3 regions of the Paracidovorax sp. genome follow, and region 2 is predicted to be linked to each of the others. Evidence: riboswitches for the same ligand, from Rfam matches in the RefSeq annotation. Region 2 holds a riboswitch; each other region holds the start of a gene.
The links. A riboswitch is a leader RNA that binds a small molecule or an ion and turns the genes downstream of it on or off. The one in region 2 is predicted to bind cobalamin.

Region 1 (3,267 bases), on a different contig from region 2:
CCGGCGGTCGGCTTGGCATCGCCAGCGACATCTGAGCCGTCGATCAGCTGATCTCCGCGAGCAGGTTCAGTGGGTGGCGTGGTGGAGGAATAAGGTGTCTGCGAATGCCACCGAGCCGTCATCCTGAACCGGGGGTTCAGGGGGGCGAGGGCAGCCAGGCGTTGGGTTCATCTGACGCGAGATGATCACGCTCACCGGGCAATGTACCAAGCCCTTGCTCAGAGAGCATTGGTTCAAGGAAATATAAGGCCCAGCAGCACCGCAGACGCTTTGATTGTAGGCCTGCCGCGATGGGCCGGCGGCGCAAAACCCATCGGGCTGTATTGGCGAAGCGCCAGGGCTTGCATGCGCATGCAATTGGCGCGATAAGGCGCGCGCAGCCCGTTGCGTGCGTGACCGTGCCGCCCGGCGCCGATCAAGCCGGCTGCTGCGCTCCGTGCAGCGCTGCGTCGAGCCGCTGCAGGAGGGACTGCAGGCGCTCTTGCTGCTGCGCGGCGTGTTCCGGCGCCTGGCCCGAGGCGCCTGGGATGCCCGCCTGCGCATCGTCGAGCGCCAGCGTGCCTTGGCCGGGGGCGGGCGGGCGCTCATTGGCGGCAGCCTGATCTGCGGCCTCGCGGTCGCCCAGCTCGAAAGCCATGTTCACTGCGGCCAGCACGGCAATGCGCTCGCGCGCCCGCACTTTGCCGGCGTCGCGGATGCGTGTCATGGCCGCGTCCACGCGATCCACCGCGGCCATCAGGCGCGGCTCGTGGCCTTCGGGGCAAACCAGCAGATAGCTCTGCTGCAGGATGCGGACCTCGATCTGCTTCATGGGGCGTCCTTCGCGTCGGTGGCAGGGGGCAGGCGGTCGAGCAGGGCATCGACGCGCGCGCGCGCCGCGCTGAGTCTCGACCTGAGCGAGTCGCGCTCGCGCGTGAGCTCCGTCACCTGCTGCGTCAGCAGCGTGTTGGTGCGCTGGAGTTCGGCGTGCCGCTGCAGCAGCCGCTCGACCCGCTCGGCGATCTCATCGATGGAGGTGGTGTGTGCCATAGAGCCTCGGATTGTAGGGTTGGGCCGCCAGGGCCGTAAAATCCGCGCCGTTGGTGCTCGCGGCGTGGTTCGCATGACGCAGTTCAACGGGAAGCAGGGAGGTGCGCCGCCGGGATCGTGAAGACGTCTCCCGCCAGGCCCGCCGTGCCTGCGCTGCCCCCGCAACGGTCAGCGGACGAATCGCCCTGCGGCAGCGACGAAGCGGCACAGGGCGCTTCCCAATCCACGCACGAAGCCACTGGGCGCGTTGAACAAGCGCCTGGGAAGGCGTGTGGAATGTGTGCCGCCAGCCCGGATACCGGCCAACACGGTGGCCACCCCACATCGTCTGCCCCTGGGCGGCGTACGGGTGGCCGTGATGCCCAAGGACCGGCGGGGAGGCCGGTCAGGGTGATTCCCTCTGTGCCCTTGTCCCATGAAAACCCATCGTTCGATCCCTGCGCGCCTGGCCGCGCTGCCCTTGCTGCTGGGCGCCGCCTGGCCTGCGCTTTCGTTTGCCCAGACCCTGCTGGCGCAAGCCGCCACCACCGCCCAGCTGCGCGAGACCGTGGTGACCGCCACGCGCACCGAACGCCCGCTCGCCGACCTGGTGGCCGACGTTTCCGTGCTCGACCGTGACGCCATCGAGCGCAGCGGCGCCGTGGGCGTGGCCGACCTGCTGGCACGCCTGCCGGGGGTGGAGTTCGCCCGCAGCGGCGGCATCGGCGGCACCACCAGCGTTTTCCTGCGCGGGGCGGAGAGCCGCTTCACGGCCGTCTATATCGACGGCGTGCGGGTCGATACGCAGACCACCGGCGGCTCGCCGTGGGAGCAGATCCCGCTGGCGCAGATTGACCGCATCGAAGTGCTGCGCGGCCCGGCGGCCGCCGTCTATGGCTCCGACGCCGTCGGCGGCGTGGTGCAGCTCTTCACCAAGAAGGGCGAAGGCCCGGCCGCGCCCTACGCCCAGGTCGGCCTGGGCAGCCACGGCACACGCACGGCCCAGGCCGGCGTGAGCGGCGGCGCGGGCGCGCTGGACTATTCGCTCGGCATCTCGCATGAGCGCAGCGACGGCTTCAACGCCGGCCCCATCCCCACCGCCAACCCTGACGACGACGGCTACCGCCGCACCTCGGGCAACGCCCGCGTGGGGCTGCAGATCGATGCGCGCCACCGCATCGACGGCACGCTCCTGGCCAGCAACCTGTGGTCGCAGTACGACGGCTTCACGCCGGGGGGCGACGACGTCAGCCGCCACCAGCTGCGCACCGGCGGCCTGACCTGGACGGCGCGCTGGAGCGATGCCTACACCACACGTGTTCAGGCCACAGCGTCCCGCAGCAGCTATGCCACGGAACCGGATCAGTACCTCACCGACACCACACTGCGCAACTACCTCTTCCAGAACGAATGGCGCGTGGGCACGCAGACCTTCACCGCCGCGCTGGAGCGCCGGGAGGACGAACTGCACAACCCCGCCACCGACTTCACCACCGACCTGCGCGGCAAGCGCTCGCAGAACGCGCTGGCCCTGGGATACGGCGTCAGCGCGGGGGCGCATTCGCTGCAGGCCCACCTGCGCCGCGACGACGACAGCGAATTCGGCGGCAAGACCACCGGTAGCCTGGCCTACGGCTTCGCCGTCACGCCGCAGTGGCGCGCCACCGTGTCGGCCGGCACCTCGTTCCGCGCGCCCACGCTCTACCAGCGCTTCAGCGAATACGGCGTGGCCACGCTGCAGCCCGAAAGCGGCCGCAACGTCGAGGCCGGCCTGCGCTGGACCGAGGGCGCGAGCAGCGTGGGCGTGGTGGCCTACCGCAACCGCGTGCGCAACCTCATCAACTTCGGCGCGACCGGCACCTGCGCCAGCGCCTTCGGCTGCTACGAGAGCGTGGGCCGGGCCGAATACAGCGGCGTCACCCTGTCCGCCACGCACCGCCTGGCCGCCGTCAACCTGCGCGGTTCCTTCGACTGGCAGGACCCGCGTGACCTGACCCGCGACCGCCAGCTCGCACGCCGGGCCAAACACCACGCCGTGCTGGGGGCCGACACGCAGTTCGCCGGCTGGGCCTGGGGTGCCGAGCTGCAGGCCTCGGGCCGCCGCTACGACTACACGGGTGGTGCCGTCCAGGTGCTGGGCGGCTACGGGCTGGTCAACCTCTACGCTAGCACCCGCGTGGCGCGCGACTTCACCCTGCTGGCCCGCGTGGACAACCTGAACGACAAGCGCTACGAGACGGCCAGCACCTATGCCACGGC
Region 2 (3,267 bases):
GACAAAAGGCTTGGGCGGCACGCCGGCCGCGCTGGCGAATCCGGACAGCGGCTGGCCCACGATGACCCGGCCGTCCACGTTGGGCGACCAGGGCAGGCCGTCGTGGATCTGCAGCGAGGCCTCGCCCAGCAGCCGCGCCAGGGGCAGGGCCGTGGCCTCGCGCGCCGCGGCGGTACGCGGAGACGCCTGCTGGCCGAAGACGCCCGCCGACTGCGCAGTGACGATCTGCGCCGTGGTCGCGCGCTGCAGCACCGGCCGCCCGCGCACGCAGGCCGTGACCCGGCTGCACAGCGCGTCGAGGAACACGTCGCCCAGCTTCTGCGCCTGCGCCGTCGTGCGGTAGAGCGAAGCGACCGGGTTGCTCTGCATGATGGCCCCCTGGAAGCTGCCCGCGCTGCCCGGCGCGGCGAAGAGGTGCAGGCCGGTGGCCATGGCGCCCGCGCTGGCGCCGGCAATCGTCACCCGGGACGGGTCGCCGCCGAAGTCGGCGATGTACTTCTGCACCCACTGCAGCGCCATCTGCTGGTCGAGGATGCCGAAATTGCCGCGCAGCGGCCCGCCCAGGGCGGCGTTCTCCACCGGGTCGTCGATGGCGAGAAAGCCCAGCGCGCCCAGGCGGTAGTTGAGCGTGACCACCACCATGTTGCCGGCCGCTGCCAGGTAGGAGCCGTCATACAGGTTGCCCGTCAGGATCTTGCGGCGGCTGTCGTAGAGCGGCAGGTAGCCGCTGCCCTGCGTGAAACCGCCGCCGTGGATGTAGAACAGCACCGGCAGGCGGCCCGGGGCCGGCTGCGTTGCACCCACGGCGGCCTGGGGCGTGAAGACGTTCAGGAAGAGGCAGCGTTCGTCCTGCGCGCTCACCGGGATCTGCGGGCGCGGGGACTGCGGACAGAAGGGCCCGGGCACCGTCTGCGCCACCAGGTTGCCGCCGGGCGCGAGCATGACCGGCGGCTTGAAGCGATCCGCCTTGGCGTATTCGATGCCCATATAGCGGTTGACCGGCACGGGCGCCGCAGCGCCGGCCGGCGTGACGGCCCTGCGCAGCCCGCAGAGCGTCGGCAGCGCCGGGGCCGGGGCCGGGGTCGCGGCGGCCACGGCGGCATCGCTGGCGGCAGCGGCCGGCGCGGATGCAGCCGCCGCCGCAGCAGCAACAGCACCGGCAGAGGCGGCAGTCGCTGCGGCATGGGCCGCGCTGGCGCCGATCGTCACCGTGGTGCCGTCCGCGCAGCCGTCGGGCGCCGCTGCTGTGGCAGGATTGGCGGCCTGAGCGGGCCCGCTCACGCCCCAGAGCAGCATCAGGGCCGCGGGAATCGAACAGGCTGTCAAGGCTCGGCGGGCGTAAGAGTGGCGGCGCATGGAAGATTTCGCTGGACAGAGAGGGTGCCGCGATTGTGGCGCTTCGCGGCCCGGCCCGGGGGGCAACCCTCACGCCATCCCGGATGCGCCACAACACCGCGCCAGCCCCGGACCCCGGCGCGACCGCACGGCGCGCATGGCTCCAATGCTCCGAAATCAATAGCACCCAACCCAGACGGCACCAGGGCGGCACGGCTCATCAATGGTGTCCCTGACAGTCGGGCGTCTTATACTCGCGCCCGTTGGTGCTCGCGTGGCCGCCCTCTTTGGCGGCAGCGCAGTTAAACGGGAACCAGGAAGGAAGCCGCCCGCCCAGGCCGGCTCCCCCACCTGGGCTGCCCCCGCAACGGTAAGCGACGAAGGACGGCGACGAGCGCCGCCTTGACTGCGTGGAACATCACGCCCACTGGAAGCCGCCAGCGCTTCCGGGAAGGGCCCACGCCAGCGTCGCCAGCCCGGATACCGGCCGACAGGGGGGTGCGGCGCCGCAAGGCGCAAGGCGTTTGCACAGCGCCGCACACCATTTCACGGAACCTGCGGGGAGGCAGGGGTCCGGGCCCGTGCGGTGCAGCCTGCCGCCATCCATCGTCGTTGTCCCATGCCAGTTTCCTTCGCAAGCGCGCGTTCGCCCGCGCCACGCCATCCATGAGAGCGCCAGGCACCGTCTGGTTCGTCGGCGCCGGGCCGGGCGATCCCGAGCTCATCACCGTCAAGGGCCGCGCGCTGATCGAGCGCGCCGGCGCCATCCTGTTCGCCGGCTCGCTGGTCAACGAGGCCGCCACCCGCTGGGCGCCGCCCGGCTGCACCATCGCCGACAGCAAGGACATGACGCTCGAGCAGATGGCCGCCTGGCTCATCCTGCATGCCCACAAGCACGAGACCGTGATCCGCCTGCAGACCGGCGACCCGGCGCTCTACGGCGCGCTGATCGAGGTCGTGCAGCCGCTCGATGCGGCCGGCGTGCCGGTGCGCGTGGTGCCGGGCGTGTCCTCGGCCATGGCCTCGGCCGCCGCGGCGGTGGAAAGCTTCACGCTGCCCGAGGTCACCCAGAGCGTGATCTTCACCCGCGTGGAAGGCCGCACGCCCATGCCGCCCGGCGAATCGCTGGCCGAGCTGGGCCGCCACCACTGCACGCTCTGCATCTTTCTGTCGATCACGCTGCTGCACAAGGTGCAGGCCGGCCTGCGCGAAGCGGGCTGGGCGGACGACGCGCCCATGCTGGTCGTGCACAAGGCCAGCTGGCCGGGCGAGGAGGTCATCGTGCGCGGCACGCTGGCCGACATCCGCGAGCGCTGCCGCGCCGCCGGCATCGTCAGCCAGGCCATGGTGATCGCCAGCCCCACGCTGGGCGCGCGCCAGTGGCAGGAGCTGGCCAAGTCCAAGCTCTACGACGCGAGCTTCACCCACCGCTTCCGCCGCGCCAGCCAGCCGGCCGCTGCGCCCCAAGAACCCCACGAACCGACCGCACCATGACCACCACCATCCTCCTGATCGGCCACGGCTCGCGCGAGCCCGAAGGCAACGACGAGATCCACGCCTTCGTGCGCCAGTGGCGCGAGCGCCAGCCCGGCTGGCGCATCGAGGTCTGCTTCATCGAATTCGCGCCGCCCGGCCTGCACGACGGCCTGCTGATGGCTGCCAAGGGCAGCACCCGCGTGCTGGTGCTGCCGCTCATCCTGAACGCGGCCGGCCACGTGAAGATGGAAATCCCCGAAGCCATCGAGCATGCGCGCGAGCACTGCCCGGGCGTCGAATTCCTCTACGGACCGCACCTCACCGCCTGCGAACCCATCCTCACGATCCTGCAGCGCCAGCTGCGCCGCTGTATGCAGAAGCTGGACATGCCCGACCCCACCACCACCGGCGTGGTGCTGCTGGGCCGAGGCTCCTCCGACCGCCAGGCCAACGGCG
Region 3 (3,267 bases), on a different contig from region 2:
CAGCTCATCGAGATGGGCCGCACCTACGGGCTGAACCGCTGGCAGCTCTACCGCGACATCGTGCTGCCCGGCGCGCTCTCGTCCATCCTGGTGGGGCTGCGCTTCTCGCTGGGCCTGATGTGGGTGATCCTGATCGTGGCCGAAACGATCTCCGCGCAGTCGGGCATCGGCTACCTGACCATGAACGCCCGCGAATTCCTGCAGACCGACGTGGTGCTGGTGGGCATCCTGCTCTACGCCCTGCTGGGCAAGCTGGCCGACCTGTTCGCCCGTGCGCTGGAGCGGTGGTGGCTGCGCTGGCACCCCGGCTACCAGCCTCAATGACCGCACCGGAGCCCTTGCCATGACCCAGACATCCTCTTCCGAAAACCGCTCCGGCCAGGCCGCAGGCGGCGTGCGTCTGCAGGCCACCGGCCTGCACAAGCGCTACGGCCAGCGCGAGGTGCTGCGCCACGCGCAGCTGACCATCGAACCCGGCGAGTTCGTCGCCATCGTGGGCCGCAGCGGCTGCGGCAAGAGCACGCTGCTGCGCCTCATCGCCGGGCTGGAGCCCGCCACCCAGGGCACGCTGACCGCCGACGGCCGGCCCGTGCACGGCCTGCATGCGGACACGCGCATCATGTTCCAGGAGGCGCGCCTGCTGCCCTGGCGCCGCGTGATCGACAACGTCACCCTGGGCCTGCCCGCCGCGCAGCGCGAGCGCGGCCGCGAGGTGCTGGCCCAGGTGGGCCTGGCCGAGCGCGAGAACGAATGGCCCGCGCGCCTTTCGGGCGGGCAGCGCCAGCGCGTGGCCCTGGCGCGGGCGCTGGTGCACCAGCCGCGCCTGCTGCTGCTCGACGAGCCCCTGGGCGCGCTCGACGCGCTCACCCGCATCGAGATGCACCGCCTGATCGAAGGCCTCTGGCAGCGCCACGGCTTCACCGCGCTGCTGGTCACGCACGACGTGCAGGAGGCCGTGGCCCTGGCCGACCGGGTGGTCCTCATCGAGGACGGCCGCATCGCGCTCGATGAGCGCATCGCTCTGGCGCGGCCCCGCTCGCACGGCGACGCGGCCTTCGCGGCCATCGAGCAACGCATCCTCGACCGCGTGCTGCAAAAGCCCGGTGCGCCAGATGAGTCGCCCACTGATCGCGGCTGGCCTGGCGTTCCGGCCCATGGCCTGCGCTGGGCGGTGTAGCAGTAAGAGGCCACCCAGTACGCCCGGCACGCTTTCCCGTTCCGTTCCCCGCCACTTCTTCCATCCGAACCGTTTTTCCCAAGGAGTTTTCCATGACCATCCAAGCCATCAACGTACGCAACCAGTTCAAAGGCAAGGTCCGCGAGATCGTGCGCGGCGACGTCGTTTCCGAAGTCGATGTCGAGACGCCCTGGGGCATCGTCACCTCGGTCATCACCACCCGTTCGGTCGATGAGCTGGGCCTCGCGGTCGGCTCCGACGTGGTGGCGCTGGTGAAGTCCACCGAGGTGTCCATCGCCAGGCTGTGAGGCGGTTATGCAGGAAAAAGCCGCTCCGGCGCTTGTTCTTGCTCCACTTTGTGCTATTTATTTAATAGCATTTGATTCATCCAAGGTGACCTTGTGGTCCCCTTTTTTCGGACGTGCCCGCATCGTTTTAAACGCAAATGTGTTGCGTTATTGCGCATAGAATGCGCTCTGTTGGTGCTCGCAGCGCCGTGTTCTCGCGCTGCAGTTCAACGGGAAGCAGGAAGGTGCTGCGCGCTTTGCGCCAGTGCCCGACCTGCGCTGCCCCCGCAACGGTCAGCGGACGAGGCGCCTTGGCGCACCTCACTCTCCAGTCGCAATGCCACTGGGTGCCCTGCATGGGCGCCTGGGAAGGCTTTTGGAGGGCGCTCCGCCCAGCCCGGATACCGGCCAACGAGGTGATGCCCGTTGCCACGCCACCCTGAGAAGAGGGCGGTGCGGCGCAGGCGTCGTGGTGCCCATTCGCTGGCGGGGAGGCCGGCGCGGGCGACTCATCCCTGTGTGTTTCCATGTCCTTTTCGCTGTCCCGCCCTTCGTTCCAGCGCGTGCCTGCATGGCCCCTGCCGCTGGCCCTCGCCCTGTCCGCCGCGTTCCCGCTGGCTGCCCAGACGCTGCCTGCCGTGACCGTCACCGCCCCCGCCGAGGGCCCGGTGGCGCCGCTGGACCAGCCCACCAGCAGCGCCTCGCGCCTGGGCCTGACGGTGCGTGAAACGCCGGCCTCCATCGACGTGGTGCCCGCTGCCGTGCTGGCCGAGCGCGGCCTGCGCACGGTGAGCGAGGCGGCCCAGGCGGCCGTGGGCGTGACGGCCGGGGACTTTCCGGCCGAGCCCAGCGCGTTCTCCATGCGCGGCTTCGCGGGCAGCCAGATCAACACGCTCTACAACGGCATCAAGATCGGCCCGCCCAACATGACCTCGCGTGTGATGGACGTGGCCAACCTGGAGCGCATCGAATTCCTCAAGGGCGCGGCCTCGCTGATGTCGGGCGAGGGTGCCACGGGCGGCTCGGTCAACTTCGTCACCAAGGCGCCGCACCGCGGCCCGGTGCGCACCGAGGTCAATACGGCCGTGGGCTCGTTCGGCGAGCGGCGCGTGTCCTTCGGCTCGGGCGGCACCACCGCCTGGAAGGATCTGGACTACCGGATCGACGCCAGCGCATCGAACGGCGACGGCTTCGTCGATGACACCTGGCAGCGCAACCGTCACCTCTCCGGCGGGCTGGACTGGCGTGCCGCGCCCGGCGTCAAGCTCTTCGTGGCCGGCGAAGCCAAGCGCGACAACGGCAGCAGCTACTGGGGCATGCCGCTCGTTTCCGCCAACGCGCCGGGCGTGCAGCCGCACGGCGGCATCGTCTCGGGCAGCTACGTCTCCAACTACAACGGCAGCAACCTTGGGCCCGTCACCATCGACGGCCGCACGCTGCGCACCAACTACAACGTGCTGGACAACCGCAACCAGGCCCGCGAGACCTGGCTGCGCGCCGGCGGCGAATGGCAGGCCAGCGACACCGTGGTGCTGCGCAGCCAGTTCTGGCGCTACACGGCCGACCGCACCTGGTTCAACAACGAGATCGAGGCCTTCAACGCCAACACTGGCCTGGTGGACCGCGAGCGCTTCTACGTCGCGCAGGACCAGACCAGTTGGGGCAACAAGACCGAAGCGCAGTGGGACGCCCGCCTGGGCGGCATGGACAACCGCCTGGTGGCGGCCTTCGAATACAGCCATACCGACCTGACCCGCCCGGGCGCAGCCAACTTCCCCGGCGACAGCGTGAGCCTGACGGACC

Region 1: linked by a shared signal. The riboswitch ahead of AC3A84_RS04705 (TonB-dependent receptor domain-containing protein) and the one ahead of cobM (precorrin-4 C(11)-methyltransferase) in region 2 are both predicted to bind cobalamin.
Region 3: linked by a shared signal. The riboswitch ahead of AC3A84_RS09075 (TonB-dependent receptor) and the one ahead of cobM (precorrin-4 C(11)-methyltransferase) in region 2 are both predicted to bind cobalamin.

Annotation. Positions count from the first base shown of each region.
Region 1 covers NZ_JBXYZY010000003.1:188,883-192,149, forward strand. Annotated here, with positions in the region: partial or broken gene AC3A84_RS04690 (EAL domain-containing protein) at 1-51, shown strand, start outside; gene AC3A84_RS04695 (cell division protein ZapA) at 416-811, opposite strand; gene AC3A84_RS04700 (DUF904 domain-containing protein) at 808-1,029, opposite strand; cobalamin riboswitch at 1,064-1,350, shown strand; gene AC3A84_RS04705 (TonB-dependent receptor domain-containing protein) at 1,445-3,267, shown strand, end outside.
Region 2 covers NZ_JBXYZY010000029.1:332,846-336,112, reverse strand. Annotated here, with positions in the region: gene AC3A84_RS12705 (carboxylesterase family protein) at 1-1,326, opposite strand, end outside; cobalamin riboswitch at 1,583-1,841, shown strand; gene cobM (precorrin-4 C(11)-methyltransferase) at 2,002-2,829, shown strand; gene AC3A84_RS12695 (sirohydrochlorin chelatase) at 2,826-3,267, shown strand, end outside.
Region 3 covers NZ_JBXYZY010000021.1:484,290-487,556, reverse strand. Annotated here, with positions in the region: gene ssuC (aliphatic sulfonate ABC transporter permease SsuC) at 1-324, shown strand, start outside; gene AC3A84_RS09085 (ATP-binding cassette domain-containing protein) at 344-1,177, shown strand; gene AC3A84_RS09080 (TOBE domain-containing protein) at 1,270-1,485, shown strand; cobalamin riboswitch at 1,641-1,891, shown strand; gene AC3A84_RS09075 (TonB-dependent receptor) at 1,992-3,267, shown strand, end outside.